One region of the Porphyromonas asaccharolytica DSM 20707 genome, then DNA from elsewhere that is predicted to be linked to it. Evidence: riboswitches for the same ligand, from Rfam matches in the RefSeq annotation. Region 1 holds a riboswitch; each other region holds the start of a gene.
What was found. A riboswitch is a leader RNA that binds a small molecule or an ion and turns the genes downstream of it on or off. The one in region 1 is predicted to bind cobalamin.
Positions count from the first base shown of each region.

Region 2: another riboswitch for cobalamin. It lies ahead of PORAS_RS02190 (4-hydroxyphenylacetate 3-hydroxylase family protein); the one in region 1 lies ahead of PORAS_RS06985 (anaerobic ribonucleoside triphosphate reductase).
Region 3: another riboswitch for cobalamin. It lies ahead of PORAS_RS00080 (sirohydrochlorin cobaltochelatase); the one in region 1 lies ahead of PORAS_RS06985 (anaerobic ribonucleoside triphosphate reductase).
Region 4: another riboswitch for cobalamin. It lies ahead of PORAS_RS08085 (hypothetical protein); the one in region 1 lies ahead of PORAS_RS06985 (anaerobic ribonucleoside triphosphate reductase).

Region 1 is NC_015501.1:1,802,335-1,810,326, forward strand. It holds gene PORAS_RS06970 (hypothetical protein) at 1-287, shown strand, start outside; gene PORAS_RS09150 (S41 family peptidase) at 318-851, shown strand; gene nrdG (anaerobic ribonucleoside-triphosphate reductase activating protein) at 820-1,293, opposite strand; gene PORAS_RS06985 (anaerobic ribonucleoside triphosphate reductase) at 1,323-3,722, opposite strand; cobalamin riboswitch at 3,777-4,001, opposite strand; tRNA gene PORAS_RS06990 (tRNA-Thr) at 4,628-4,700, shown strand; gene PORAS_RS06995 (formate--tetrahydrofolate ligase) at 4,793-6,463, shown strand; gene PORAS_RS07000 (helix-turn-helix domain-containing protein) at 6,686-7,075, shown strand; gene PORAS_RS07005 (IS3 family transposase) at 7,062-7,992, shown strand, end outside.
Region 2 is NC_015501.1:537,899-545,890, reverse strand. It holds gene PORAS_RS02195 (leucine-rich repeat domain-containing protein) at 1-1,939, opposite strand, end outside; cobalamin riboswitch at 2,432-2,710, shown strand; gene PORAS_RS02190 (4-hydroxyphenylacetate 3-hydroxylase family protein) at 2,978-4,450, shown strand; gene PORAS_RS02185 (NifU family protein) at 4,463-4,756, shown strand; gene PORAS_RS02180 (acetyl-CoA hydrolase/transferase family protein) at 4,880-6,166, shown strand; gene PORAS_RS02175 (4-hydroxybutyrate dehydrogenase) at 6,182-7,297, shown strand; gene PORAS_RS02170 (aldehyde dehydrogenase family protein) at 7,336-7,992, shown strand, end outside.
Region 3 is NC_015501.1:19,320-27,311, forward strand. It holds gene PORAS_RS00065 (PepSY domain-containing protein) at 1-282, opposite strand, end outside; gene PORAS_RS00070 (hypothetical protein) at 469-1,767, opposite strand; gene PORAS_RS00075 (TonB-dependent receptor plug domain-containing protein) at 1,806-3,965, opposite strand; gene PORAS_RS00080 (sirohydrochlorin cobaltochelatase) at 3,970-4,893, opposite strand; cobalamin riboswitch at 5,106-5,319, opposite strand; gene PORAS_RS00085 (cobyrinic acid a,c-diamide synthase CobB) at 5,439-6,740, opposite strand; gene cbiD (cobalt-precorrin-5B (C(1))-methyltransferase CbiD) at 6,751-7,992, opposite strand, start outside.
Region 4 is NC_015501.1:2,061,721-2,069,712, reverse strand. It holds gene PORAS_RS08095 (OmpA family protein) at 642-1,805, shown strand; gene PORAS_RS08090 (OmpA family protein) at 1,857-3,020, shown strand; cobalamin riboswitch at 3,897-4,109, shown strand; gene PORAS_RS08085 (hypothetical protein) at 4,296-5,402, shown strand; gene PORAS_RS08080 (DUF4465 domain-containing protein) at 5,428-7,992, shown strand, end outside.

The sequences.
Region 1 (7,992 bases):
ATGTAAAAGTGGGCGATGAAGTTCTTTCTGTAAACTCCATTCCTATAAAACAGCTCAGTGATAGTCTTGCTTTTTTTGTCTCTGCGAGCAACGCTTCAACTCGAGATAAATTCCTCAACAATGCAATTTTGTCGACTCCTAAAGAGAGCTTCGTCCTGAAGATCCGACGAAACAACGACACCTTGGAAGTTAAGGAGAGAAGCGAACATATGGATTACTTCAACTCTCTAAAGCTTGAGGAAGAGGGTAAAATGAAGCCTCAGTGGCTTAATGACTCCGTAGCTTAATGGCACTTAGCATCAGCAAGGCAAGACAATGTGAAGAGCTTCTATCGTCAAGTTTGCGACGCCCAATACATTATTCTCGACCTAAGATGCTATCCTTACCCATCATCCTTTTGGGAATTGTCTAAGTGCTTTATCCCCCGAATAAAAAACTTCTCGTACATAGTCTACCCTGACAGTCAGCGCCCAGGAGAGTTTAAGTATGTGGCCGGGCCTCAGCATCTAGGCAGTGAGCACTATTATAAGGGTAATGTTATTCTACTCGTAGATAATCAGACCGAGAGCTTCTCGGAGTATCTCTGCATGATGCTACAAAAGGCCCCCCAAGCCATCACCGTAGGGACTCCTTCATCAGGAGCAAATGGAAACGTACATCTATACGAATTCCCAGGAGGGGTCGCGACTTTCTTGACAGGCTTAGGGGTTTTGGACTCAAACTACTTCCCAATGAATGGGAGAGGTGTCAAGATCGACGTTCCAGTTCTTCTCGATGCAAATACTATTCCAGCCAATGTAGACCCATATCTATCAAAAGCTATTGAGCTGACCCTTTGTGCAGGGCTATGATGCGCTGATTAGAGCTACCTCTGAAGGGAAGCTGTGGGTCGTACAGGCTCTGCACGAAGCGTCCGTCGACTAGCACATCTATATAGTCTAGTAGTGGGGCGCGTGCGGGGTCTTGCTCTATCTGCTCGAGCGTGTAGCCTGTGTAGCACCAGATCTCTAACCCCGTGTCGCTCTTGAGACGCTTGAGGAGCGTGAGCAGCTCCTCAGGACTAAACATCGGATCCCCTCCACTCAGCGTGATGCCGTCGAGGAGGGGATTGTTGTTTATATCGTCAATGATCTGCTGCAGGTACGCCTCCGTCAGGGGCGTACCTACGAGCGGATTGTGACTCTCAGGGTTGTGACACCCTGGGCAGTGATGGGAGCAGCCCGCTAAGTAGATCGAGCAGCGTATCCCATCACCATCAAGGATGGTCTCGGGTATGACCTTGAGGACGTTCATTCGAGAGGATAGAGGCGAGAAGCGAGTGGCTAGTGATGCTTGACGCGATCAGCCTCCTCAGCACGCTTGGCAGAGTTCCACGAGGCGAGGTCGCCCGTCAGGTAGCCCGTGATGCGACGCATACGTAGTATGTCTTCGCCACCACATATCGGGCACTTAGCATAGATGACGCCCTTGTAGTGACACTCACGACAAGTATCTATCGGGTGATTGATCGAGCCGTAGCCAATGTGGTTGTCCTGCATCAGCTTGACGATCTTAGCAATCGCCTTGACATTCTTCTTAGCCTCGCCATCGAGCTCTATATAAGTGATATGCCCTCCTAGCGTGAGCGCATGGAAGGGAGCCTCTAGGCGTATCTTGTCCGCAATGCGGATCTCCTCCTTGACATCAATGTGGAAGGAGTTGACATAGTACGCTCTATCGTTGACCCCCTCGATGATACCGTAGCGCTTACGGTCGAGGCGTGTGAAGCGACCCGAGAGCCCCTCAGCTGGCGTGGCTAGTACCGAGTAGTTAAGGTGATAGCGCTCCTTAAACTCCTGTGCTACCTCACCCATGATCTCGATGCAGTGGTAGAGCGTATGCCAAGCATCCTCGTTGGTGCCGTGCCCCTCACCATAGATCGCACACATAGCGTTGTGCCCCCCGATGAAGCCGATGCCGAGCGTACCGCTGTCTATCACGTGACCGACGGGGTCGTTGGGACGCAAAGCTCCCCCACCCTTCCAGACATCATTGCCCATCATAAAGGGGAACTGACGTGCCAAGGCCGTCGCCTGAAATTCGTAGCGCGTGTGTAGCTGTTCGCCCACGAGGCGAGCCATCTCACGTATCGAGGTGTAGAGCTTATTGATCGCTATACTGCGCATCTTGCCTAGATCCTCCTTCGTACCCATCTGCTCCTTAGCATAGCGCATCGCCTCGATCGCTAGGCGAGGTAGGTTGATCGTTGTAAAGGATAGGTTGCCACGACCTATCGAGGTACGAGGACCATTGATATTCTCGAAGACACGCGTACGGCATCCCATCGTGGCTAGCTCATGACGGTAGCGCAGCGGATCCTCCGCATTCCACTCATCATTATGGTTGAAGGGGGTATCTAGGAAGACAAAGTTTGGGAAAAGTGCCTTCGCCGTCGTCTCGCAAGCTTTCAGGAAAAGGTCAAAGTTTGGCGTCTCAAACTCCATCTCCCCAGCCACGGCACGGTCGAAGTCCTTCATCGCACGATCGAAGTCCGCCTCGGAGTAGTTGACCCCCTCCTTGACCTTAAAGATCTGTATCGGGAAGACTGGTACCTCGCCACCTACGCCTAGCCCCTCGGTCGTTGCTTTCATCAGCTCCTCGATCACCATACGCCCCTCGGCCGAGGTATCGGTACCATAGTTGATCGAGCTAAAGACCACCTGATTACCTCCTCGTGAGTGCATCGTGTTGAGATTGTGTATGAAGCCCTCCATAGCTTGATGCGTGTCACGACGCGTACGCTCTATCGCTTGGTTAATTAGGTAGACCACCTCTTTACGAGGAATCTCCTTATCAACCCGCTGGGACAGAGCTTGGCACAAGTTCGTCACAGCCGTCGAAGTCGGGACGATGCAGTCTAGATGCTGCTTAGCTAGCTCTCGTACTTCCCGTGACGAGGGAATATCGGTAGCTCCTATGCAGTGGAGGAATAAGCAGATCGTGTCGGCTACATGCTTGAGAAAAGTCTTGTAAACGCCCGGTGCCATGAAGAAGTCAAAGGCTGGTATCGCCTGCCCGCCATGCTGCTCGTTTTGGTTTGTCTGGAAGACGATCGTCGCCAGCGTTGCATAGCTCTGTATGCTCTGAGGCGTGCGTATGCTACCATTTTTCGTATGAAAGCCTCGCTCGTAGAGATCCGCCAGGTCGTACTGGATACAAGTGGTCGTCTTCGTAGGGTAGTAATCGAGATCGTGGATATGTATATCCCCGCGACGATGCGCCTCAGCGTACTGCGTGGGGAGCAGGTAGCGGTAGGTGTAGTCCTTAGAGACCTCAGAGGCGAAGGTCATCATCTGCCCAGCGGGCGTGTGACTACTCATATTGGCGTTGCTCAGATTGACATCATTACTGTCGATGGTCACGATGCCATCGAGGTTGCGCTTGAGCTCGCTCTTCTTCTGGCGCTCCGTGTTGCGCCACTCGCGATAGAGTATGTAGCGCTTAGCCACCTCCGGCTGCACCTTCATGAGCTCGCTCTCGACGAGATCCTGTACCTCCTCGACAGAGATGACCTCCTGCTCGATGCGTGCTAGGACGCCCATGGTAACGATCTTCGCCTCTTGGAGACACTCAGTCTGACCTGTGGCAATGTAGGCTTTGAGAACGGCGTTCTCAATCTTCGACGGGGTAAATGGCTCTTGCAGCCCATCCCGCTTGATGATTTGTTTGATAGTTGTTGTCATACTTCAATTCCCGAAAGTAATGTTAAGACGCTCACGTTTCTTCCTTCTCTCGTGCGATCTCCGTCTACTAGGGTCGGTCTTCTGACTTATCTCGTCGGGACTATGCAGTGTGTGGCGTAGCCCTGCTTGGAGCGATCTCCTTCCCATCTTAGTTAAGACAGTGGATATGTGATCCTCCTCTATGGCGAGAATTACAGCAGCGGGTTCTGTACTGGACTTGCACCAGTTTCCCAGCGACTAGGCGATGTGCACTAGTCCACCCTTATAGTATTATGAGATCGCAAATGAACGAAAGGAAGACGACGTAAAGCACCCTCATTTGTTACAAGTGCAATATTACAGCTTTCCTACGAAATAGCCAAATAAAACAACTTCGAAATCGATAACTGTCGAAAAGTTATCCAAAACAAATACACAACACGCTAAGGTTTAGCCATTTGCATAAATAGTACCTCCGATAAGTTCTCCAATTAGATTTTTTAGATGCATTGTCTCGCACACCAAATTGTCAAATATCAAGACGCGTAGCGATGATACGTGCAGCGATTTGTAGGGGCGGACCTATGTGTCCGCCCGTCCTCGTCGGAGCGCTGTCTGCTCTATGGGCGGACACGCAGGTCCGCCCATACACAAACCACATCAACACGACAAATCCGGCCATCAGACGCTGTAACCCTTTGTGGGGACGGACAGACCGTACGTCCGTTGTGTCAAAGCGTTACAGCGTCAGGGTTTTAACGGGGACGGACGCACGAGCCGTGCGTCCCTACAGCGGGTTACACGGCTCGTGCGTCCCTACAAAATCGTTACTCGTCTCGCTTTGACTTTGGTTGCTCGGGATCACTATCTCGCCAAAAGTTTTGTAGTATCAAAAGTTTGTTGTACTTTTGCACCGTCAATGAGACGCCGAAATAGCTCAGTTGGTAGAGCAACTCATTCGTAATGAGTAGGTCGCCGGTTCGAGTCCGGCTTTCGGCTCTTATATCACTTCCTAAGGGTGTCGTCTATAGTGGTCTACCCGACCCTGTAGGGGGTGCCTTTTTTTCGTTATACACTAACATCGTACAGCAATGAAATCAGATATTCAGATAGCTCGTGAGTGCCAGCTCAAGCCCATTGAGGAGATCGCTCACCAGCTCAACATCACAGATCAAGAGCTAGAGCCTTACGGACACTACATCGGCAAGATATCACACGAGCGGATGGACCCAGACAAGATAGCCCAGAGCAACCTCATCCTCGTGACCGCTATCACCCCAACCAAGGCCGGTGTCGGTAAGACCACCGTCTCCATCGGTCTCGCACTCGGTCTCAACAAGATCGGCAAGAGTGCCGCCGTGGCTCTGCGTGAGCCTTCTCTCGGACCTTGCTTCGGTATGAAGGGTGGTGCCGCCGGTGGTGGCTACGCACAGGTACTCCCGATGGAGAGTATCAACCTCCACTTCACCGGCGACTTTCACGCTATCACCTCAGCGCACAATATGATCACCGCACTTCTAGACAACTATATCTATCAGAATAGAAATAGCTGCGAGGGCCTCTCCGAGGTGCTCTGGAAGCGTGTCCTAGACGTCAACGACCGCTCCCTGCGTAACTGCATCACCGGTCTAGGCGGCGTAGGCAATGGCATCCCCACGGAGACCGGGTTCGACATCACTCCCGCGAGTGAGATCATGGCGATCCTCTGCCTCGCATCAGACCTAGAGGATCTACGTCGTCGTATCGACAATATCCTCCTCGGCTATACTAAAACTAAGGAGCCATTTCATGTCAAGGATCTAGGCATCGGAGGTGCTATCACCATCCTCCTGAAGGATGCGATCAAGCCGAACCTCGTACAGACCACTGAGGGGACACCCGCCTTCATCCATGGCGGACCTTTCGCTAATATCGCTCACGGCTGTAACTCGATCATCGCTACGAAGATGGCTATGTCTTGCTGCGACTACACGATCACGGAGGCCGGCTTCGGTGCCGACCTCGGTGCGGAGAAGTTCCTCGACATCAAGTGCCGTGTAGCTGGTATCACGCCTAAGCTGACAGTCATCGTCGCTACCCTCGCAGGTCTCAAGATGCACGGCGATGTCCACGAGAAGCAGATCTACGAGAAGGACATAGAGGGCGTACGTAAGGGTCTTGCCAATCTCGATCGTCACGTGCATAACCTGCACAACTTCGGGCAGACGGTGGTCGTTGCCTTCAACCGCTACGCTACCGATACCGACGAGGAGATCGAGATCGTACGCAATCACTGCGAGCAGGTCCTAGGCTGCGGCTTTGCAATCAACAATGCTTACAGTGAGGGTGGCAAGGGCGCTACTGAGCTGGCTGAGCTTGTCGTCAAGACTATCGAGGAGCACCCCTCAGAGCCTATCGACCACGTTTACGAGCTCAGTGAGCCTGTCAAGACAAAGGTCGAGCATATCGCCAAGCGCATCTATGGGGCTGCCAATGTAACCTATAGTAGCAAAGCGGAGAAGAAGCTCGCTCGTATCCAAGAGCTCAACATGGAGCGCTACCCCATCTGCATTGCCAAGACGCAGTACTCCTTCTCAGCAGATCCTAAGGGTTATGGCGACGTACGAGACTTCGATATGAAGGTCGAGGATATCGTCCTCAATAGTGGTGCCGAGATGATCGTCGTCATCATGGGTAGCATCATGCGTATGCCAGGACTGCCCAAGGAGCCACAAGCCGTCCACATGGACATCGTCGATGGCGTCATCGAGGGTCTGAGCTAAAAAAGCAAGTCGGGGAATCTGACGTGACGAGTAACCCGCTGTAGAAACGCACGTTCGGTGCGTTCGGTGCATCAAAGTTACAGATTGCTACGCGTCTCTAACCTCTAATTCCTAATCTCTAATTCGATAGCCACGGAGGAAATACAAAATTCCTCGGTGGCTATTTTTTATTCTGTCCTCTCCTGAAATAGTACACAGTTGGGGAAGCCAACCCCAACAACTATGAAACAAGAAAAAAGTAAACTAGGACGAAAGGGATATCCCCTAGATTTCAAGTGGAGAGTCATTGACGACCTCCTAGCCACCGGTGACAGCATTGCCACCACCAGCCAGCGCTACGGCATTACCACACGCACCATTCGAAATTGGTTGCGTACCTTTGATGTAGAGTTACCCAACCAAAGCACCAGTAGCACTATGAGCAAGACAAACAAGAACAAAGACGTAGATCCAGAGTACGCAGAACTCAAGCGTGAAAACGCTCGTCTCAAAGCAGCCCTCTTCCAGGCTGAGAGCAAGGCATTAGTCAACAAGACACTACTCGAAGTGGTCTTGAATCGCTACCACATTGATCTAAAAAAAAGACCGATTTGCAGCCGTGAGACAGCTTGAGTCCGCCAAAGAGAGAGATCAAAAGCTCTCCATAACCTACCTTTGTCAGCTGTTAGAAGTCAGCCGCAAAGGCTACTACAAGCACACCTTCACCGAGCAAGACGAAGATGTCAAAGTAGCTTCCGTCCTACACTATTGCCAGTATGTGCGCGGTCAGCTCCCCAAAGCAGGCGTAGACACCATCCAGCAGTGTGCCAACGAATACTTCAAAGGGACCTTCCAAGTAGGTCGAGACTGGCTCTACAAAGTGTTAGGAGCCAACGATATGCTACTAAGAAGTCGCAAGCGCAAGCGTCCACCCCAGACGACCAAGGGAGTGGTCAATCACGGCTTCCAAGACCACCTGAACACCACCCCTAAGTACATAGCCACCGACCATTGCCGGCTCACCGTCTCAGACATAACCTACGTCAAATGTTTAGGGGGCTTCGCATATCTCTCCCTGACGATGGACGCTTATAGCCGCATCATCACCGGCTTTGACCTGCAGCCCACGCTCTCCACAGAGGGTCCCTACAACGCACTAAGACAGACCGTTGACTTCTATCAGAAGCATGGCTTTGACCTCAAAGGGCTCATCTTCCATAGCGACCGAGGCTGTCAATATGTCTCCAAGCAGATGACGGACTACGAGGCCAGCCTAGGCATCGTAACCAGCGTCACCCAGACCGGAAACCCCCTTCACAACGCTATGGCTGAGCGACTTAACGGGATCATCAAGAACGACTGGCTTTACAACTTCGAGGATAAGCCCATAGATCAAGTTCGAGAGATCCTCTCTCAAACGATTGCTCTCTATAACACAGCGCGACCTCATCGAGCCATCAACAAGAAGACTCCGATGCAGATGCTCATACCAAATTACCCCAACCCTCTAACCACCCAACCCTCTAAGAACCAGATAGCTAAGAACAATT
Region 2 (7,992 bases), 920 kb from region 1:
TCTTGTCACCTCTGATCTGATTGCCCTCTATATCTAGAGCTACAAGCTCCTCACACTCAGTAGGCAGGGTTAGCTCGGTCAGCTTATTGTAGGGGAGATATAGCATAGAGAGGTAAGATAGCGAGGAGACATCTACGCTGCTCAGTCCGCATGCAGATAGATTGAGCCAGAAGATGCTACTGCAGGGGCTTAGGTCTAGGTTGGTCAGAGGGTTCTCTGCAAGGTTGAGCTGCGCTAGGTCAGGACAGCCTCTGAGGTTGATAGTGGATATATTATTACCAGCTAGGAGTAGCTTGGTCAACCACTCGAGACCTGCTAGATCGATGGAGGAGAGATGATTTCCGTTTAGATTTAATTCTATAAGCTCCGGTAGGGTAGTGGGGTCGAAATCCTTAAACTGGTTGTTTGCTAGATATAGGAAGCTCAAGTTCTCGACATACCTACCATCGAACTCGGAGAGTTGGTTGTCATTGCAGTTGAGCAAGGCTAGGTGAGGTGTATTGGATAGGTCTAAAGTCGTTAGCTTGTTATTAGACAGATCGATACGATTCGTTGCTGACTCAGGCGCGAAGGTTATCTCTGTGAGCTTATTGCTCGAAGCGTTGAGATTATCAAGTGCAGGCTGGTGTGATAGATCGATCGTTGTGAACTGATTGTTTTGCATCCACAGCTCCTCGAGGAGTGGATTGTGAGAGAGGTCTATCTGAGTCAAGCTATTGTCACTAATGTTCAGGCGCTTCAAGCTCTGAAGAGCGGATACGTCGATATCTGTCAGGGCGTTTTCGTAGCAGAAGAGACCCTCTAGATCGCCATATATCGTGATGGTGTTAGCCTCTACGGCATGCTTACCCTCGGGGAGGCCTCGCTCATTGTCTTGACAGATGCCATCGTTGTTCCAGTCGATCCACGCCTTGTCTTGTTGCGCCTCATCGGCTAGCTGTGCGGAGATCGTCCACTGAGATACACCACTCGTCGTCAGGGTCGCACGGGGCATAGGTACTGGTATCTCCTCATATCCCTTGTAGATGCGCCAGTTCTTGAGTTGAGCCTCTCGGAGGGCTTGTGCAGAAACTTGATTTCCTTCGGGGCTGTCACTGCTTGTTTTGACCGCCTTGAGGGTGCCAGACTCTTGTCCAGACAGATCAGGTAGGCTCTTGATAAAGCTGTTAAAAGCCTCCTCTGAGAGCTGGTTGTCATAGAGTTCGACCTTCTTAATAGGAGCCGATGGATTGACTAGGAGCTTGGTTAGGCTGTTTTCGCTACAGTCCAGAGCAGTGAGTGCAGCTGCTGAGGAGAGATCGAGCTCAGCTATTTGATTCTGCCAGCAAGAGACCTCCTCTAGCTTAGTCAGTCCAGATACGTTGAGTGTCGTGAGTTGGTTCTTGTGAGCAGACACCTTGACAAGATCTGGACAAGAGGTAAGATCCAGCTGTGATAGCTTATTCTTGTAGCACTCCAAGAGTCTGAGGTGCGTCATGTCGCTCAGATCTAGCTGTGTCAACTTATTGCCATCACATACGAGCGTATCGATGAGGGTCAGACCGCTCATCTGAAGGGTCGTCAACCCTGCCTCCGTAGCATCTAGTATGCGCAGCTTAGGGCTCCCTGTCAGGTCTAGAGAGGGTATGCTGTTTGTGTGACAGATGAGTATCTCTAGCTCTGGCGCGTGCAGCGTGAGAGACGTAAGCTTGTTCCAGAAGCATCGCAGAGTCGTCAGGTCACGACCGTATACTTTGACCGACTTGCCTTCGGTCGTGTAGCTGTTGATCTTCGTCGGCATGCTGGGGTCTGTAGAGACCTGTAGCTCAGTGGGTGAGCCACTGCCGTAGTCGACTCGTATAGAGCCAGAGCGAGATGATACCCATAGGTTAAACTCTGTCCCCGTCGCATAGGTACCATTCATCTCTGCGACAAGGTCTTCTTGAGCTGTCAGAAGCATGCTTTGCGATAGTGACAGGCAAATGATTAGGACGCATCCTAGTAGTGATCTAATCCTTTTCATGTTTGTTGGTATTATGGATTTATGTTTTCTCAAGGTGAGTCGTCGTACTAAGCCCGTAGCATCTACTGAGTTACGTCAGCTCAAGGCAAAGATATTAAAAAAGATATTAGAGGTTAGAGGTTAGAGATTAGAGAGGCTCTAGTGACTCTAGCCAACAGCTAATAGCCAGTGGTCGACCTTCGGTCGCTTTCCTCGGTAGGGATTTTCGATTTTCCAGGGGGCTATTTTTTATTTTCCACGTGGAGGCGAAACGATTCCTCCGAAGTTTCATTTGATTCCTCCGAAGTTTTATTTCGTCTCCACGTGGAGAATTTTTCTTTTCCACGTGGAGATTTGAAAATACCTACGTGGAGATTTGAAAATACCTACGTGGAGATTCATTTCTTCTGTGTCTGATCAGGTTCTTGTGGTTGGATTAGAATATATTATGTACCTTTGCGGTGCATAGGTGTACGAGGAACAACCAAATCTTGTCACCCCGTCTGAATAGGGAACTTGGTGCGAAGCCAAGACTGTACTCTCAGCTGTAACTCCTGAAGTGCGCCCCTGCATTAAGATGTCACTGTAGCACGACCCCTACAAGCCTTCGCGTGAAGGTGCTGTAGGTAGCTATGGGAAGACCCAGGGTATCGCCCGTTTTGTACGACTCGATGTGAGCTATACGAACTAGGGAGAAGTCAGAAGACCTGCCTGTGCCATAGGACTTTTGTTTTCAGAGCTAGGAAATAAAAAGAATGACAGCGGGACATAGATGGCTTAACATAGTGCGTATGATAGAGTCCATAGCAGCGAGACTGACTATGAGGCTCTCTCTCGTCGTGTCTACACTCATCACTCTCTCCCTACTGCCAGCTTGGAGGGCTTTACAGGCGCTGACCTGTAGGATAGGGCCATATCCCGTGACTTCTGCTCTGTATTTCGATCGTCCTACTCTGACGCACGAAGATTCTATTCACTTTATACAGAAAAGAAGTTATGAAAACACGCGAAGAGTACATCGAGAGCCTTAGAGCTCTCCACCTTAACGTCTACTTCATGGGCCAGAAGATCGACAACCCCGTCGACCACCCCATGATCCGTCCATCGCTCAATTCGCTAGCGATGACCTATGAGCTGGCACAGCAGGAGGAGTACAAGGATCTGATGACCGCTACCTCCAACATTACGGGCAAGACGATCAATCGCTTCTGCCACATTCACCAGAGCGCTGAGGACCTCGTCAAGAAGGTCAAGATGCAGCGTCTCCTCGGTCAGAAGACCGCTAGCTGCTTCCAGCGCTGTGTCGGTATGGATGCCTTCAATGCTATCTGGTCTACCACCTATGAGATGGACGAGGCGTGCGGTACCAACTACCACCAGCGCTTCAGAGACTATGTACAGTACTGCCAGGACAACGACCTCGTCGTAGACGGTGCTATGACCGATCCTAAGGGCGACCGTAGCCTCTCACCCTCACAGCAGGAGGATCCAGATCTCTACGTACACATCAACGAGATACGTCCTGATGGTATCGTCGTCACGGGTGCCAAGGCTCACCAGACTGGCTCGGTCAATTCGCATGAGCACCTGATCATGCCTACCTGCTCGATGCGTGAGGAGGATGCTGACTACGCTGTCTCTTTTGCCATCCCCAGTGATGCCGAGGGCGTTACGATCATCTACGGCCGTCAGTCTTGCGACACACGCAAGATGGAGAAGGGCGCAGACATTGACCTGGGTAACTCAACCTTCGGAGGTCATGAGACGCTCTTCATCATGGATCACGTCTTCGTACCTATGGAGCGTGTCTTCATGTGCCGTGAGTACCAGTTCTCCAACATGCTTGTCGAGCGCTTCGCTGGCTATCACCGTCAGTCTTATGGTGGCTGTAAGGTAGGTGTGGGCGACGTACTCATCGGTGCTGCTGCTCTGGCTGCTGACTACAACGGTGTGCCTCGGGCTTCGCACATCAAGGACAAGCTGATCGAGATGGTTCACCTCAATGAGACGCTCTACGCTTGCGGTATCGCTTGCTCGGCTGAGGGCAAGAAGACGAAGTCGGGCAACTACCTGATCGATATGCTCCTGGCCAACGTATGTAAGCAGAATGTAACCCGCTATCCCTACGAGATCACACGTCTCGCTGAGGACATAGCTGGCGGTCTGATGGTTACGATGCCTAGCCAAGCTGACCTGCAGCACGAGGAGGTCGGGCCACTCGTACGTAAGTACCTCGCTGGTGCTAAGGGCACGGACACGGTAAATCGTATGCGCATCTTGCGTCTGATCGAGAATCTCACGCTCGGTACCGCAGCCGTAGGCTACCGCACGGAGAGCCTGCACGGTGCTGGCTCGCCACAGGCTCAGCGCATCATGATCTCGCGTCAGTGTAATATGGAGGCAAAGAAGGAGCTGGCTCGTAAGATAGCTCATCTCGACACCTCTCTAGATAAGCCTCAGGGCAAGTAGTCCCTATCTCTTATGACAGATCTATCCTCTAGGGTAGACGAGATCACGACCATCATCAGTAGCTATGTACGTCCTCAGCTCCAAGCACACGGGGGCGACATAGCGCTGCTGAGGGTCGCTGGCGAACAAGTTTTCGTCAAGGTCTCGGGGAGTTGTCAAGCATGCCCCTCGCTGAGTAGCACGATCCGGGAGGTGGTGCAGGAGACGCTACGAGGCGAGCTGGGCCTCCCCACCCTAATGGTAACCGTAGACGACAGCGTCAGCGACGAACTCATCGCCGAGGCGCTCCGTATCATACGAAAGTAACTTTTGCTGGCTCTTAGCTAAAGTCACTAGTACCACTAGCATCACTAGTACCACTAGTCCTCCTAGCATCACTAGAGCCACTCTAATCTCTAACCTCTATCTTCTAATCTCTAACCTCTCCATATGTCTATCCCATTTAGCAGTATCTCTCCCGACGAAGCGGTCTCCCACATACAGGACGGTGACTTCGTCGTACTATCTCATGCAGCCGCTGTACCGCAAGCGTGCGTCGCTGCCTTGGCGCGAAACTATGAGCGCTTCCACGATGTCCGCATCTTCCACATGGTCACCCTGGGCGAGAGCCCCTACACAGCACCCGAGATGGAGGGACACTTCAGACTCGTGACCAACTTCGTCGGTGCCAACACGCGTCCTGCCGTCGATGAGCAGCGCGCGGACTTCGTCCCCTCCTACTTCTACGAGGTGCCCTCGATGATGCAGCCAGGGGGAGTCTTTCACCCCGATGTAGCTATCGTGCAGCTCTCCTATCCCAACGAGGAGGGCTACTGCAGCTTCGGCACCTCCTGTGACTATAGCAAGCCAGCTGCTGAGCAGGCTCGAGTCGTCATCGGAGAGCTCAATAAGCAGATGCCATTCGTTGGCGGAGACAACCTCATACATATCTCTCAGCTCACACATATCGTAGAGGCCGACTACCCACTCTACGCACTTGACCTGCCACGCATCGGAGAGGTTGAGGAGGCTATCGGACGCAACTGCGCAGAGCTCATACAGGATGGAGACACGCTCCAGCTCGGCATCGGAGCAATCCCCGATGCTGTCTTGCTCTTTCTCAAGGATAAGAAGGATCTCGGTATCCACTCCGAGATGGTCTCTGACGGCGTGGTCAAGCTCATCAAGGCTCATACCATCACGGGTCGGTGCAAGACGCTCCTCCCCAACAAGGTGGTCGCTACATTCCTCATGGGTACGCAAGAACTCTACGACTTTGCGCACAACAACCCAGCCATCGAGATGCGTCCCGTCAACTATGTCAACGACCCGCGCATCATCGCCCAAAACGACCACCTCGTGAGCATCAATAGCTGTATCGAGGTAGACCTTATGGGGCAGGTGGTCTCTGAGGCGATGGGCTTGCGACAGTTCAGCGGTCCAGGCGGACAGGTTGACTTCGTGCGTGGTGCCGCTTGGTCTAAGGGCGGACGCAGCATCATCGCTATCCCCTCCACGGCACGCCGAGGCACCGCCTCCCGCATCGTACCGCTACTCACAGAGGGTGCCGCCATCACCACCTCTCGCAACGACGTAGACTACATCGTCACCGAGTATGGCGTAGCGCACCTCAAGGGCAAGTCGCTCCGTGAGCGAGCCTTAGCACTGACAGCTATCGCTCATCCCAATTTCCGCCCCGAGCTAGAGGCGGAGTGCAAGAGAAGATTCAAACTATAACAATACATTCTTACTATGCAACTATTCAAGCTCAAGACGGTCATCGACCAGTTCGAGACCTTTGCAGACTTTGCCAAAGCCTTTGCACTTGGGGAGCGTGACCTAGTCATCACCAATGACTTCCTCTACGAGCCCTTTATGAAAGCCTCCCAGCTACCCTGCCACTTCGTCATGCAGGAGCACTACGGCACAGGTGAGCCCTCGGAGGAGATGATGAATCAGATCCTCCACGACCTCCAGGGCACGGACTACGATCGTGTCATAGCCGTAGGCGGTGGCACGGTCATCGACATCTCCAAGCTCTTTGTGCTGCGTGGCTTGACAGACGTGATGGACGCTTTTGACAAGAAGATCCCTCTCGTCAAGGAGAAGCAGCTCATCATCATCCCCACGACCTGTGGTACGGGTAGCGAGGTGACCAATATCTCTATCGCTGAGATCAAGAGCCGCCAGACGAAGATGGGACTCGCTGACGATGCTATCGTAGCTGACAATGCGGTCATCATCCCTGAGCTGCTGAGGGGGCTGCCCTTCAAGTTTTACGCTTGCAGCGCCATCGATGCGCTGATACATGCTGTGGAGTCCTTCCTCTCGCCCAAGTGCAATCCCTACACCGCAATCTTTAGCGAAGCCGCTTGGCAGATCATCATCCCGGTCTTCCAGAAGATACGAGACAAGGGTCCCGACTACCGCTTCGACTGTATGGGCGAGATGATTATGGCGAGCAACTTCGCGGGCATCGCCTTTGGCAATGCAGGTGTTGGCGCCGTCCATGCGCTCTCTTATCCGCTCGGTGGCTCCTATCACGTACCGCACGGAGAGGCAAACTATCAGTTCTTCACCGAGGTCTTTAAGGCTTACGAGCGCAAGGCTCCAGCGGGTCAGATGCAGCTCCTCAAGGAGAAGCTCGCCAAGCTGATGGGTTGTACGCCCGCCACGCTCTTTGACGAAATCGACGCACTGCTCTCAGCTTTGATCGCCAAGAATTCGCTTCGCACATACGGTATGAAGGAGGCTGAGATCGAAGGCTTTGCCGATGCGGTCATCGCTACGCAGCAGCGCCTCCTTGCGAACAACTATACCCCCCTCACACGGGACGAGATCAGAGACATCTACAAGGCTCTCTACTAATAAAGCTATCATACATTCAATCTATAAACAACCATATCATGGATATCAAAGAAATGGTCTCTCTAGCACGAGAGGCACAGAAGGATTACCAAGCACGCTTCGATCAGGACGCTGTAGACCAGGTGGTCAAGGCTCTCTGTCGTGTCGTCTATGACAATGCTGAGATGCTCGCTCGTGAAGCTGTCGACGAGACCGAGATGGGCGTCTATGAGGACAAAGTAGCTAAGTGCCGCAACAAGTCAAAAGGCGTATGGAGCAACCTCCAGGGCAAGAAGAGTATGGGCGTACTGGACATCGACGAGAAGACCGGCCTCATCAAGATCGCTAAGCCCGTAGGTGTCGTCGCTGCGATCACTCCGACGACTAATCCGATCGTCACTCCGATGGCAAACATCGCCTTCGCTCTCAAGACACGCAACGCGATCATCGTCTCGCCACACCCACGCTCTAAGAACTGCTCCGCACATACCATCCAGCTCATACTGGAGCGTCTTAAGGAGTTCAACGTACCTGAGCACCTCATTCAGTGCGTCACCGAGCCCTCTATCCAAGCCACGCAAGACCTTATGGCGGCTGTCGACGTCGTAGTTGCTACGGGTGGTATGGGCATGGTACACTCTGCTTACTCTTCGGGCAAGCCCTCCTTTGGCGTAGGCGCTGGCAACGTGCAGGTCATCCTCGATGAGCATATCGAC
Region 3 (7,992 bases), 400 kb from region 1:
CGCATGCCACAGATACCCCCCCTCGCTCGTCTCCACACGCCACACCGGCTTGCCACAATGCGTAGTGAGTGCGAGTGCCGTCAGCTCTTCGCCAGGCTGGAGCTTAGCCAGTAGCGTAGCCTCCGACGGTAGAGCCACCGAGGCCGCGAGGGTGTCTTGCAGCGGTAAGTCCTTGTCCCCTAAGCGAGGAAAGGAGCAAAAGATCATCACCCCTCCAGAGATCAACCATAAGAGGAAGAGCGGAGCACAGACAGTGCCTAGTACTTTGTGAAGCCAGCGCATAGTTGTATGTAATAGGATTATAGGGTTGTCATTGTTTATAAGAGAGGTCTCCTAAGGTGTGAGGTCTCCCATAAGAAGCAACGGTGCGACCGCCAGCAAACGCAGCAGCCGCACCGTGTGGTGAGTCTCTCACGAAAGAGAGATCCGTATTAGTAGCTCAGCCACTAGTGTAGCCGTACTAGAAGTTTACTCTTTGACGACTGGCGTGATGCGATCTATCTCGAAGCCATCAGCTAGCGTAGCACCCTTGGTCACCTTGCGAGTATTGATATTGTACTGGTAGATGGTCGTGGGAGCTCCCTCCACATTGGCACCGATGCTGACCGTATTGCCATTACGAACGGCTAGCTGGCCATAGTTACCATTGCTAAAGGGTATATCCTTGATATGCTCGACCTGCTGCGTCTTGATGTTGCAGCGTAGCCAGTAGTAGATATAGCGGTTCGTCTTGCTGCTCCAGTCGGTATTGCCCTTCTCCTTGAAGTCTGGATCCTGCATATAGAGGAGCACCTCGTCATCATTGAGCGGGAAGACGGTGATGATCTTGCCACGAGGCTGTGCATAGCCGTCGAAGCTCTTGTCCGTCTCCATAGAGCCAGCGTTGACACGGAAGAGGAAGCTACGCTGCTTCGTACTGCTCTTCTTCTTAGCATTCTCGGGGATATTGCAAGTAGCAGCAGCAAAGTAGAAGTTGCCCTTAGAGTCGAAGAAAGTCTTCTGGCAGCGGGTCTCACCAAAAGAGGTAGAGCTCAGGTGCTCACAGCGTGTATCCTTGTCGATCTTCTTGACCTGCATCGTAGTAGCGTCGATGAATGCGATGTAGATCTCATTACGCTTGGGAGGTAGTGCCATGGAGGTCTTCTTAGACTTCTCCATATAGACGTGTGGGTAGATGAGCGTGTTGTCAGCCTTGCGGTAGCCAAGCAGACCACTGGAGTTAAAGATCTCACCCTCCTCAGGCTTAGGTAGGTCAAGCTTGCCCTCAGCAGTGATGACCATCTTATTGACATCGACCTTGACCCACGACATCTCCTGCTTGTCACCTACTGAGCTGACCATGACGAGTGTGTTGTCGTCTAGCCAAGCGTGTGAGAAGCGACGGTCGAGGATCTGTGGCATAGGGAACTCCTTGATTGTCTCAATGCCTGTGTTGGAGACGCGGAACTTGCCGAAGCGTCCCTCGCGAGAGACACTGTAGTAGTAGCCCTTGTGATACACTACATAGGGAGTCAGAGGAGACGCTGAGGTTTCTGCCCCTTCGCCCTTGATGCTGAAAACACCCTTGGTCAGGTCAGCGACACGTGCGATGATGTGCGGATCAGTGTTAGCGGTTGACTGACCTGTGGCTCCATCTATAGGCACCCATAGGTCATAGCCTACGGTCACCTCCTCCTGAGGGCTTGGTGCATCTGAGTCACACGCTGTAAACGAGAGTGTGACGAGGGTGGCCACGAGAGTCGCCACTAAGCGATAAGCTTTTGTCATAATAATCTTTGTTTGGATTGTTAGTATGAGTATGTTTTCTAGTTCAGGAATATGCGGAGCTTGCAGTAGAAGGCGCGTCCAGGCTTCTGTAGCATGTAGTTGTCATAGAGCGGACGGTCTAGCAAATTGCTGCTCTGCAGTGATATGGAGTAGCGATCGTGAGCAAAGCTCCAGGTGACCCCTGCTGAGAGGTCGTAGCTAGTCGGAATGATCGCTTTAGTGTTCTTGCGGCCGAAAGCTGCCCACGTGAGGTAGAACCAGTGGATATAGCCCAGTCCAGCGTTGAAGTGTATGGCACTTGCTTGAATGCCAAACGGCTTGCGCCAGTTAGCCCCTAGGAGTAGATTGCCATAGAGGAAGGGGTCGTTGGGTATCCGATAGCCGTAGGTCGGGTTCGGCTTACCGTAGATGTTGATGCGCGTGCGGTCACGCTCATCGGTGTAAGTGCCGTTGAGCGTGAGGTCCAGGAGGTTGGCGTAGTTGTACTTGACCTCCATCTCGCCTCCGATGACGAGTGACGAGCCGACATTATCGTACTGACTCTCGACATCACCCATGACCACACGGTGAATGTAGTTGGAGATGTCACGATAGAAGGCTGTCGCCTCGTAGTTGAGAAAGTGCAGGTCGCCCCATTGCGCCTGACCGTAGAGCGTTAAGTTCAGGTTGTAAGCCTGCTCGGGGTGGAGCTTGAAGTTAGGGTAGATGTTGGCGCCATTACCCATCAATTCGCGAGCTGTCGGCAGACGAGTGGCACGCTCGAAGGAACCTTTGATCGCTAGCTCGTTAGCGATGGTGTAGCGTAAGCCTAGACCATAGCCCATTTGGTTTTTCGTCTGCTGCGCAGGCACCTTGTCCGATCCTGTCAGCCAGTACATATCAGCCTGCTCGATGGCAACGTGATAGAGGTAGTCCTTGACAAAGACCGTTCCACGCAGACGTCCATTGAGAAGCGTCGTGCCATACGAAAGCCCCATAATGTGCCTTCCCATACGATCTCTCGAAGCCTCAAAATTAGGATCGTAAGTGTCGTACCGCTCATTGGCTATGGCGGTCATCTGATAGTTGAAATTAAGATGCCCGCCCTTGGGGAGCGTGTAGGCGAGGTTAGCCCGTGCCGTCCAGGTAGGACGCACCGTGTGGCGAATCATACGAGTGCGGCGCATCACCTCACTGTAGTGTGTCTCTACGAAGGTACCGTCCCAGCTATACTTGCGATAGGCGGTATCTGTGATTATGATATGGTTACGAGCGAAGGAAGCATCTATCGTAGCGGATAGCCCAGGGGTAAAGAGATTGCGCTTGGCATAATGCGCTGAAAAGCTCAAGTCGTCACGATCACGCATCGCCTCGCCGATGACTAGCGTCTGGCGAAAACCGGTCTGTATCTCACTCACGCTCTTTGTATAGCCCACCCCAAGCAGGGCGGCGTCTGCCCAAGGCTTTTTGGTCACGCCCAGTTGTAGTCGTCCCAAGAGCGACTTGTAGCCATCGTGAAAGCGTCGGAAGTCTCGCCGCTCGTACTCTTGCGTCTCAGCATTCCACACCTCCACACCACGCATGATGTAGTCATTTTTGGAGTACTGGTAGCGTAGCGTAGGACGTACCGTAAAGCCACTCCGCTGCTCTCTATACTGCCCCGTCAGATCTAAGGCATAGGTGTGAAAGGAGCCTCCCCGTAGCGAACAGTCCAGATAGCTCTCCCCGCGGCTGTTAGTCACGATGTTGACCGCTCCACCGAGGGCATCCATACCCAGCTCAGGGGGCACGACCCCCTTGTAGATTTCGACACGATCGATGAGGTTCACCGGCAGCGTAGCGAGCGAAGCCCCCTCGCCCATCGAGGAGAGCGGCACTCCATTGATAAAGTAGCGGACAGCATGCCCCGACATACCATTGATCGAAAGCTCATTGCTAGAGCCTACCCCACCAGACTCTCTGAGCCGTACCCCCGAACTCTGAGCGACCAACTCGTTGAGACTACCCATCGAGGCGATCAGAGGCTTGACATCTAGGCTGATAGCCGAGAGCGCCTGCTGCTGCATGATACGTCTATGCGTAGGCGCCACGACAATCACCTCGCCGAGGCTCTTGTAGTCTATCGTGTCACGACGGTGACTGAGCGTATCCCGCTGCGCAGTGAGCGGGAGCACACAGCTAGCTAGTAGCAGGAATAGGTAAAAGCAGCTACGTCTCATCGGCTTACTGAGCTATGGAGTCAGACTGGTGTAACTTTTCGCCCGTCTCCTCATAGATCGCTTTCTTGTCCATAATCGAGAGACGATGATGTGTCATGAAGAAGTCGACCTTCTTCACGATCATCTCCTGCACCTCAGGGAGCTCGCCCAGACCACGCACCACGCTCTCGACCTGATAGCCGAGAGCCTCTAGACGGGGTTGCCACTCTTGGAGCATATCCTCCTTGGCATGTTCACCTGCCACGATCATCAGTGGCTGTAGAGAGACTCGCTTAAGGCCTGTAGCACGCAGACGCTCTAGAGCCTCCTCGTAGTAAGGGTAGCCCTCCACACAGCCCACGATCACCTGATCATAGCCGTGATTTTGCAAGTAGTGATCCAGCATAGCGTACTGAGCTGTAGCACTATCGTAGGTGCCGTGCCCTACCCATAGGTAAGCCACCTCAGGATCCAGATGAGCCGTCATGATAGAAACCAAGTCCTTGTAGTCGCTTTCGTAGAAGAGTAAAGGGGTCACCAGCCGGATCTTCTTAAAGAGTTGCTGCAAGTGAGCCACCTCGTAGGAGAGCGACTCCATCTCTACGCCATCGACGATCGTCGTCGAGACCACCAGCAGATGAGTAAAGCCCTCTTGCGCTAACTCCTTAAGTGCTTCGCCAGGCGTGGGGATCTCTATACCCCGCGCTGCTAGACGCTTGCGCACGATACGAGAGCTATAGGCTTGACGAACCTCTAGATCAGGATGGGCGGCAGCTATGCGCTCATTGATCGCATCGAGGGTCACCCGACGGGTGTCGTCGTGCGTTGTGCCAAAGTGAACTACGAGGATAGCCCCTTTGTCATTCGGTCCCATAGCCGCAAAGAGCGAGTCAGTCTCAAAGATCTTATTGCCCGCTTGTAGCGACAGCCCGCCTAGTAGTGCAGTCATATATAATAGGAGTATACGGAGGTATCGTTGCGTCATACGGTTGTTGTTTTTATCCGCTAGGTCAGATCCAATCTAGAAGTCCATCAGCATAACTTGAGGCATAGTACAGCCGTAGCCCCACGCCCACAAGCGCAGTGCCTCCTGAGAGATATGCATCTGATCGATTGACATAGCACTAAGGTACACTTGCCACCGAGCGTACACAGTTATATACTAAGTTACGAGTAGTGGCAGGTCTCCTGACTTACCCCAGCCTAACACCGCCTTCCCACCTGACCTCCGTCAGACAGTGGCTTGTATTCATCTTGTGCTAGGCTCTGTGAAATAGGGGGATCACAGTAGCGGGCACTGTACCAGATTCTCACTGGACTTCCCTCTTGCATCGCTCTACCGACGAGCTGATGCACCACCACTCAAGGATGTTGTCCGCAAAGATACGAAAAGTTAAGAAGAGAGGAGGTAAAGGTTAGAAATTAGAGGTTAGAGGTTAGAGCCAGGCACTAGTAGTCCTAGTGGCTCTAGGGCCTCTAGCTAACGGCCAATAGCTACAGCAGTTGGGCTAAGAGCTCCTCGGTAAGGGCTAGATGCGTATAGGTGGCATAGCAGCGACCTGTATGCCACAGTGCGGTCGCCACGGGGTCGCCCCACGCATTGTATTGCTGTGCTGTCGAGGGTAGCGGATCGAGGATGCGGGAGTAATGAAACTCGTGTCCACGCACCGCCACGCCTGCTATCTCGAGCTGTCGGTAGCCAAGAGCTAGCCCGCGCTGCTGCATCGTGGCGGTCTGCTGTAGCGCCCCCACGAGCGGATAGGGGGTGCCTTTCTCATCGATGATCGCTTCGCAGAGGAGGAGCATACCTCCGCCCTCGGCAAGCATGGCACCGCCCTCACGGATGTAGTCACGGAGACTGTCCAGCATCGACTTATTGGCTGATAATTGCTCCAAGTGTAGCTCGGGGTAGCCACCCGGCAGATAGACAAAGTCACTCGGCAGTAGTGCTCTGTCAGAGAGTGGACTGAAGTAAGTTATCTCGCCCCACTGCTCTAGCTGGCGCACATTCTCTTGATAGAGAAAGGTGAAAGCGTCGTCACGAGCCACCGCTATGCGACGAGGAGCTGACGAAGAGTGCTTTTGCAGAGTGGGTGCTTCGTAAGACTGCTCCTTTCGCTCTGAGGAGATGGCTAGGAGTCGGTCAATGTCTAGATGTTGCTCTAAGAGGTCGGCCACCTGATCGGCATAGCGATCTATCTGCGCCAAGTCGTCAACGTCCAGCCCTAAGTAGCGACTGGGGATGGCGATGTCGTCAACACGAGGCAGCGACCCCAGCACTGGCACGCCCGCATCTGCGGCAGCCTGCGTGAGATAGGTCAAGTGACGCTCCGAGGAGACTTTGTTGAAGATGACTCCCGCTATCTTAACCCTTGGGTCAAAGTGCTGCAATCCGTAGAGTAGCGGAGCCACCGTGTAAGCCATCGAGCGCGGTGTCACGACGAGCACGACCGGTAGGTCTAGGAGCCGAGCAATGTCCGCCGCGGAACCTTTGTCCCGATCGTAACCATCAAAGAGTCCCATCACGCCCTCCACGATGACTGCCTGAGCATCCTGACTATAGTAGTGGTAGAGTGCCTGCACCCGCTCGGCTCCGTACATAAAGAGGTCCAGATTGACCGCCGGGCGACCCGTTGCCACGCTGTGTAGCTTAGGATCTACGTAGTCAGGGCCGCACTTGAAGGCTTGAGTGGCCAGTCCACGGCGTGTGTAAGCACGAAGAAGGCCCATGGTGAGCGTGCTTTTGCCACTCTCAGAGAGGGGCGCTGCGATGAGGAGGGAGGGAAGAGATGTCATAAGTGATTGACTAAAGTTGTGAGTCAGGGATAAGAAGTACCTCGAGCTGTGCTGAGGGAACGAGGGGTTTGCAGACTTGATAGCAATGATCGACAATGCTCTGGTAGAGCGGATGTGTGCCATCGGGGAAGATCTGCCATAGTTCGCGAGCTAGGGTCATCTCGCTGATCTGCTGCTCTTGCTCAGCGGTTGCACCACTAGCAGAGGCAAGGGCGGTGATGAAGGCTTTGTCCATCACCACCTTCTTGCTATGTGTGTCTAGTTCGCCAGCCGCCAGCTTGACCGCCTTGCCGATCATGATGCCTAGGGTGATCTGCGGGAAGCCCAGTTCATTGGCGAGGCTGAGCGTCTCCCCGATAAAGTTGCCATACTGAACGAAAGCATTGGCGGGCAGGTCGGGAAAGCGCCCCTTGAGGTACCGCTCGCTGCGTCCGCCTGAGTTGAGCACGAGATGCTTGCCGTAGACCGACTTGCTCACCTCCAGCTCACGACGTATCGACTCAACAAAGGCTTCGCTCGAATAGGGACGCACGACCCCTGTAGTGCCGAGGATAGAGATGCCGTCTAGGATGCCTAGCCGTGGATTGAAGGTGCTCTGAGCGAGCTTACGTCCCTTGGGGACGGAGATGGTTAGGTCGATGCCTACTTGGGATAGGTCGACCAAAGAGCCGAGTGCTTGACGCATCATCTGACGCGGTACAGGGTTGACGGCAGGCTCTCCGATGTCTAGTCCGATGCCGGGGAGCGTGACGCGCCCTACCCCTTCGCCTTGGAGGAAGGCAACCCCGCTGTGTGCCTGCGTAAGTGACAAGTCAGCAACGATCTCTGCGCCATCGGTTACGTCGGGATCGCTGCCAGCATCCTTGATAGCGACTGCCCGAGCACCTTGCTCTGTTAGCTCGGTTTGCTGGATCGGAAAGGGGATTCGCTCGCCCTGAGGGAGGGTCACGGTCACCTCGCTGTAAGACTCCTCGTTGAGTAGTGTGAGCAGAGCAGCTGTAGCAGCAGCCGTGGCAGTGGTGCCAGTCGTTAAGCCGATGCGCTGAGGGAAGAAGTCGCTCCCCAGTAGTCTCTCTATGGAGCGGCGAAGTCCTACGGGACCCTCGACGGTAACTGTGGCAGGATAAGGGATCTGTGGTCTTCGGATGACCAGCACGGTGATGCCGAGTGCGAGTGCTTCCTCCACTTTTGCCGCGAAGCCACTCGTGTCGCCACTCTCCTTGAGCAGGATCATGTCTGGTTGGAGTGTGGC
Region 4 (7,992 bases), 260 kb from region 1:
CTCATCTATGCCTCACTTGTCGCTAATGTGTAGCTCCTGACAGAGCGATTATAATGCGTCAGCCCTGAGGTTAGAGTTGTTTCTAGTGACACTAGCCGATCGTCAACAGCTAACCACTAATCACGGCACTATTCGGAAGATCCACATGGAAAATGTTTTATTCTTTCCTGACCATTCAGAAATGTCTTCATAGAGGTGCTCTTGTCTAGCAGCATAATGAGTACTCCAGAGCTGAGACCTCTATTGATTGATATGGTAAGAGTGTTTTTGTCTAGCATTCATAAGGTGTTAAGAGCGATCTCTACTAGAGTAAATAGATGCTCCTTCGCAGGGTCTCTTTTAGAGCATCTACCTGAGTTCCCTTGCATTTTGTTTCCCTATTTAGTAGCTCAGTTCGTTTAGGTCGTGGAGTCGATTTCTTGAGAAGAAATGTAAGATTAGAGACTATGCGATAGTGCCCGCCTAGAGTCCTTGAGGGATAAAAAAAACATCTATCCCGTTCGCCATTTGGTTAAGTCGATAAATAATACTACTTTTGCAGTGTATTACGTGCTCATATAGATAATCCTAGGGGTACGAGCGATACACTAACATACTATAAACTAATCAGAAACAAACCAGTAACAAGATAAAGTATAATTATGAAAGTAAAGCTCTTTCTGATCTCCCTCTTGTTGGGAGTAACGACTCTAACGCTGAGTGCTCAGGAGACTGTAGCACCTCAAGCTGGCACAAAGCCTGTCTACAAGACAACCTTTGAGCGTGGCACAGCAGCAGATCATTGGTTCCTTACACTACAAGGTGGTGTGGGAGCTCAGTTCGTAGGAAGTAATGAGGAGAAGCCCTTTGGGGATCGTCTTCAGATGTCTTACTCACTCTCTTTGGGTAAGTACCACACACCTTCCTTTGCTACACGTCTCAATCTAGTTGGAGCACAGGCTCACACCTACTATAAGGTAGGCAACGAAGTGAGGAACTACGAGACTAGCTTCGTAGGAGCTCACTACGACTTCATGTTTGACATCGTCAATCACTTCAGCCGTTACAACGCTAAGCGTGTCTTCCACATCATCCCATTTGCAGGTGTGGGTTATAACATGAAGTTTAACAAGGCATTTGAGGATCTTCATCACACTGCAGCTCTCGATGCTGGTCTACAGCTCCAGTTCCGTCTAGGTCGTCGTGCTGATCTAGTTGTAGAGGCTAAGGCTATCTATAACAACTTCAACTTTAACTACACCAATGATCCTAAGGAGAAGGTATGGAATCCTAATGCTTACAACGGTCTCTACGGAGCCCTCACCGGCGGTCTTAACTTCCGCATGGGTGGTGTCGAGTGGACAGAGGTGGTACCTATGGACTATGCTCTGATCAATGACCTAAACAGCCAGATCAGCTCACTCCGTGCAGAGAATGCAGAGCTCAGCAAGCGTCCTGTATCTTGCCCTGAGTGCCCAGAGCTAACTGCCCAGACTACTACGAAAGAGGTTATGTCTGACAAGACCATCCTCTTCAAGTTCGATAGCTCACGCATCGACAAGAACCAGATGATCACGCTCTACAACGTCAGCGAGTATGTCAAGGCAAACAATACGCCTATCCTAGTCATCGGCTATACCGACACAACTGGTGATGCTAACTACAACCTGGGTCTATCAGAGCGTCGTGCTAAGGCTGTCGCAAATGCCCTCATCAATGACTTCGGCGTATCTGCTGATATGATCACGACTCAGTGGGAGGGTGCTACGGACAAGCTATTTGACACCAAGTCTTGGAATCGCGTTGTCATCATACGCTCTAAGTAAGTCGCATAGCTCACTCAAATCATCAATCTACGAATTAAACACACTAGAAATATGAAAGCAAAAGTATTTATGCTATCACTCGTTGTCGCCCTAACAGCTTTCGTGGCTCAAGCTCAGGAGGCTCCTGAGGTCGACAACCGCCCCGCATATAAGACGGAGTTTGAGCAAGACCCTGCTGCTCATTGGTTTATTGAGCTACATGGAGGTGCTGCTATGCTACCTTTTGGCAACAAGGCTAATGGAGACGCTGAGTTTGTAGACCGCATCTCACCCGTTGTCAGTCTCTCTTTAGGACGCTGGCACTCACCATACTTTGCTACCCGCCTACGTGGCTATGCATGGAATGTATATAGCTTTGAGAAGCCAGCTAACGAGGTCGTTCGCTATCAGAACGTCTTCGGAGCAGCTTCACTAGAGTTTATGTTTGACGTAGTCAACTATTTCGCTCCATACAGAGAGAACCGTGTCTTCCACCTCGTTCCCTTCGTTGGTCTGGGTGCACACATGAAGTTCTACTCAGCTGATGATAAGAGCGGTGATAGAGTTGGTACAGAGAATGATCTTAGTGGTCTGTTCAATGGAGGTCTTGCGCTCAAGTTCCGTCTAGGCAAGCGCGTCGACCTCAACCTCGAGGGTCAGATGATGGTCTCTAAGAACAACTTCAAGGGTACTCTAACGGCTCATAATCCTGCAGACGTTACAGCTCTTGTATCAGCAGGTCTAACCTTTAAGCTCGGTCGTGTAGCCTTCCAGCCTATTACTCCTATGGACTACGAACTCGTTAATGACCTCAATGGTCAGATCAGCTCGCTACGTGCTCAGAATGCTGAGCTCAGTAAGCGTCCTGTATCTTGCCCTGAGTGCCCTGATGCTCTAGCTCCTGCAACGGCTGTAAACGTTATAGAGAACGTCGTAGCTTTCCGTATCGGCAGTGCTAAGATCGACAAGAACCAGATGATCAACGTATACAACTCTGCCGAGGCTGCAAAGGCAAACGGTGGTAAGATCTACATCGTCGGCTATGCTGATGAGCAGACTGGTACGCCAGAGATCAACATGTCACTCTCAGAGCGTCGTGCTGAGGCTGTTAAGAATGCCCTCATCAACAACTACGGAGTCAACCCTGACAATATCGTCATCGACTTCAAGGGTGACACTGTACAGCCATTTGCTACAAACGAGTGGAACCGCGTTGCTATCATCAGCATCAAGTAAGCGACAGCAACGATAGTTACTTCTTACATCGTCATGGCATAACTCTTTGCTAGATAAGGCTTGACATGTAGAGGTACAAAAATCTAAATATAAAGAGAGGTGGTGACCATGGTTGCCACCTCTCTTTATTTATACGTGTCCTCTTTAGTAAAGGAGGCACTTGATGAGCAGTGATCGTTGTATCAAAACGAGTTGTCGCCCTGCTTTCTAAGTTCATATGCAAGTAAAAAGCGAAGTTTTTTCTCGTTTCGCAAGCTCGGTCGACTGCTCGGCGGGGAACCGCTCGGCGGGGTGGGGGCTCCCACCGTAGGGGCGGACCTGTGTGTCCGCCCGTCCTCACCTGAGCGCAGTCTATTCTGCGGGCGGACACGTAGGTCCGCCCCTACACAAGCTACGTCAGCACGACAATTCCATTCATCAAACGCTGTAACCTCGATCTGTAGGGACGCACGGCTAGCATCTAGAGGGGGGCTGTCTTCGTTAAAAACCACAACGCAGACAAATCGTTACACGTCTCTAACTTCTAATCTCTAACTTCTAATCTCTGACTTCTAACCTCTAACCTCAGACTCGATAGTCACGTAGGGATTTGACATTTTCCACGTGGCTATTTTTTATTCTCCACGGAGGCGCGGATCATTCCCTCGGACATATCATTTGATTTCTCCGAAGTTTCATCTCGTCTCTACGTGGGGATTTTTTTTGTTGCTACGTGAAGGATGAAAAATTTCCACGTGAGTACGTCTCTTCTCTGGAATCGTCTCGACAGATATGAGCATCGGATTATCATGCGTAGCCCTGGGGAGCTGAAGCTTTGCTGAGTCTGTCGCTTTTCTGTACCTTTGTAAGAGATTGTGGTTAGTGGATAGGCATACCGCTCACTACACCTATGCGAGGTGTAGCGTATGTCACGCCACTCTAAGAGGGAATCAGGTGCAAGTCCTGAGCAAACCCGTTGCTGTAAAGCTCCCCACAGGCTAAGATGACATCTACCTAGATGAGACCACTGCCCTGCTAACGTTACTAGGGGTGGGAAGGAGACACCTTAGCGAGCTAAGCCAGAAGACCTTCCATGATCGTTGTACACATCAGCCTGCAACGTGGACTTTGCAGTACGATATGCTTCGAACTAGGGGCTTATACTTCCTCCCTATGCACTAGACGACTAGGATAGATGCTCCTAGTCGGTGGCTCGTTGAGCTACTGAGTTGTTGAGTCGTAGAGTCTACTATGCGGTACTGAGATAGTATCTTGAATCCCCTAGACTCTATTGATATGAGACATATCTACTTGCTTGTACTGCACACCCTCACCGGTTTACTCCTCCTAGGTGTGGCGACACTCTCTGCGCAGGAGAGTCGCATCACGGAGGTGCTCGCTTACCATCCAGCTCCAGGACAATTTATGGGTAGCGAGGCGATGGCGAGCCAAGATGTCACCACTTATGCTGATCTTCTTCGCAAAGCGCAGAAGCGCCTTGTCGAGGAGCACACCTTCCTCTCTCTCGGTGGGTGGGGTGGGTACATTGTCGTACGCATTCAGCCTGCATTGGTCAACCAGCCTGGTCAGGCGGACTTTGCCATACTGGGCAATGCTTTCATTGGCAATGCGGAGCCGGGGATCATCTATGTGAGCCAAGATGTCAATGGCAACGGACTAGCGGACGACCCGTGGTACCGCATCCGTGGCAGCGAGGACTATCGTAGCAACCTTGACTACACAATCACCTACTACAAGCCAAAAGATCCATACAACGACCCCATCGCCTGGAGCGACTCGGAGGGAGAGTCGGGACTCATACCGCGCAATAAGTACCACACGACCAATAGCTACTATCCGCTCTGGGAGGGTGATAAAGTGACCTTCATGGGGGTCCTCCTGCCGGACTGTATGAAGCTAGACTCCGCAAGTGGACAGTGGCAATCTGAGCCTTACGCTTATGGCTATGCAGACAATCACCCCAACGACTCCTCCGGTAGTCACATTGATATAGACAGTGCGGTCAATGCAGCGGGTGAGTTGGTACAGCTAGATCGTATCGACTTTCTCAAGGTGCAGACGGGTGTCCATCAGCAAAATGATGTGACGGGTGAAGTGTCGACCGAGTTCGCGGGTATCAGACCTCTCGCCAAGGGCTCCAGCATCGTTTCTCCTACGGCTACGCCAGCAGTACGTCTCTCTTATAGCGACAAGCAGCTACAGATCGAGAGTGAGGTGACTGGTACGCTATACCTATATAATATAGATGGGCAACTGATCCTAACGCATCCACTCTCTGTGGGTAGTGCGAAGGTCGCTTTGCCCGCTATGGGCGATTGCTATATCGTACTTTTACGCCTAGAGGGCGGAGCTACGACATCGCATCGTATATGCAGACAATAACAAACTATATATTCACTCAATTACTATGCAAAGAACAGTAACGACAACGCTCCTACTACTCTGCTGGTTACTCCTGCCACCGATCGTGTGGGGACAAGAGGACAACGAACTCTTGATGCCCACAGAGACTTGGAGCAGTAACGAGCATAAGGTGGGAGATACCCCGCTGATCCTCTACGATAGTGGAGGAGCCGACGGCAATGCTTTGGCAAGCAAGACGGGGAAGATCCTCTTCACGCCAGAGCAAGCTGGCAAATGTATCGAGATAGAGATACAGGAGCTTGCCTTAGACAATCAAGACGAGCTTTACATCCTCGAGGGTGCCGCACCTTTCTCTAATTGGTCCTCTCCTAACGAGAAATTAATTATCAGGAAGTTTACTAAGGAGGATAGACCGACGCTCCCCCTTAAGCTTCGCTCCAGTGACAAGTCTGGTAAGCTAACAATCGGTAGCAAGACGAAAGTTAATCCAGGTGCCGGCTTTAAGATCATCGTACGCACGGTCGATCAGCCTGCGATCCAGGTCGCCTCTGTCCTAGAGGACAAGAGTGCTAGCCACGACCCCTACATCGGCGAGCAGTCGCTCATCGTCTCTAACCTCAAGATAACAACCGAGGGACTAGCCAAGGCTCCCCAGCTGACGGCTCTGCACTACAAGCTCAGCGAGACAAAGCCGAGCGACATCACGGCAATATACCTCTACGAGGCAAACAGTCGTAAACCCAAACAGCTAGACGCTGACAAGCTACTCGGCAAGACGACAGAAGTCTCTGCCGAGGGTACGATCACACTCTCTAAGGAGTACACGCTCTCTGAGCCTAACTATGATCTAGTTTTGGTCGTTGACCTCAAGAGCGATGTGGAGGCTGGTAGCCGTATCGATGTTGCTACGACAAAGCTCACAACGACTCTGGGCGACCACGAGGTAACGCTCCAAGAGCCTAAGGCGCTCACCGTAGAGGATGCCTACGCACTCTCTAAGACTCCGCAGACCTATACCATAGGTGATAAGTCTCTGACGCTATACGATGATGGCGGTAAGTATGAGCCAATCAGCGAGAAGTTTGACGGATACGCTGTCTTCAAGCCTGAGACTGCTGGCAAGGTGATCCAGGTAGACTTTACGAAGCTAGATCTCTTTAGCTACTCTTCGATCGGTCGTGCTGATCTCGTTGAGGTGTACAATGGCTCAGAGGTCAATGCGGACAACCTCATCATCAAGCTCAACAAGGAGACGGCTTACAAAGCAACTTCGACAGCCCCCGACGGTAGTCTGACGATCCGTCTTGTAACGAATACGGGGACTCCTAAGGCTGGTTTTGAGGCACTGGTCTCTCAGATCGCTCCTCTGCCTATGGCGGTCGACTCGCTCTCGGGTAGAACCATCGAGGTCGACACTTTTGCGATGCCTATCAATGCGGGCGTCCAGCAGGTTGGCATGGTTGCCTTCACGCTCGTTGCTAAGGGGACCAAAGACCCTGTCACACTGCAGCGTCTAGACCTTAGCTCAATCAGCAAGACGAAAGACGTAGCTCAGGTGGCGCTCTATTACAGCCCGATCGTAGATGACTTTACGAAGGCTAAGGAGATCGCACGCTGGGACTTTGCCGAGGCACTCACCGCCACGCTCCCCATGCCTCAAGTACTGCGTGAGGGGGCTAACTACTTCTACCTAGCTGTAGACCTCCAGGAGACTGCTCACAAGGGCAACAAGGTCAACCTATCCATTGACAAGCTCTACCTCTCAGCAGGCGAGAAGACGCTACCCGAGCAGGAGCGCACCCGCACGGAGGCGCTAGAGGTAATGAATAAGATGGTGCTCACCCTCGGTAAGCATCATATCAAGGTGTACGAGCCTTGGGACTTTACGCCTCAGCTCAAGCACAGCCTTACCACGGGATATGACACTGACGCAGGCGAGCGCAGCGTCACCTTTGAAGCTACCACTCCAGACAACGTTATACAGCTTGACATCAATGAGTGGGACTTCTACTACTCCTCTTGGGGTAGCAAGCCTACGCTCCGAATCTATGACGGAGAGGATGCCACGGCTCCTCTGCTCTTTGAGCTAAAGTCCGATAGGGAAGCCTACAAAACGAAGCCTGCCGACTACATTCGCTCTACGCAGAAGGCTCTGACCTTCGTCTTTGACGCTAAAGGTGCATCAGGTTCGCTAGGCTGGCGTGGTCAGGTCAAGCAGTACCTGCCACAGGACATGAAGGTTGACTCAGCCGCTGCAAAGCAGCTCGAGCTACCCTTCGTCGCTGTCGGCTCTGAGCAGAACCAAGTCTTAGCTCTTGACCTCCATACGACTGGAGACCGCAATCCGATCCATATCGATGGGCTCACCGTAGACCTCAAGGGTGGAGCTCCTCAGATCGAGCGGGTGGCACTCTATGCCGCTACGGTTGAGGGTACACTCGATGCGAACAAGCTCATCGCAGAGGCTCAGGTGGAGCCGACGATGCAAAGTGTCGACCTGCCGACCGACTCACTGCAGAAGTACGGTATGCTGAGGGAGTTTGCCAATAGCTACATTCTCGCACTAGACATTCGCAAGGATGCTCCCTTGGCTGACAGCATAGATGTG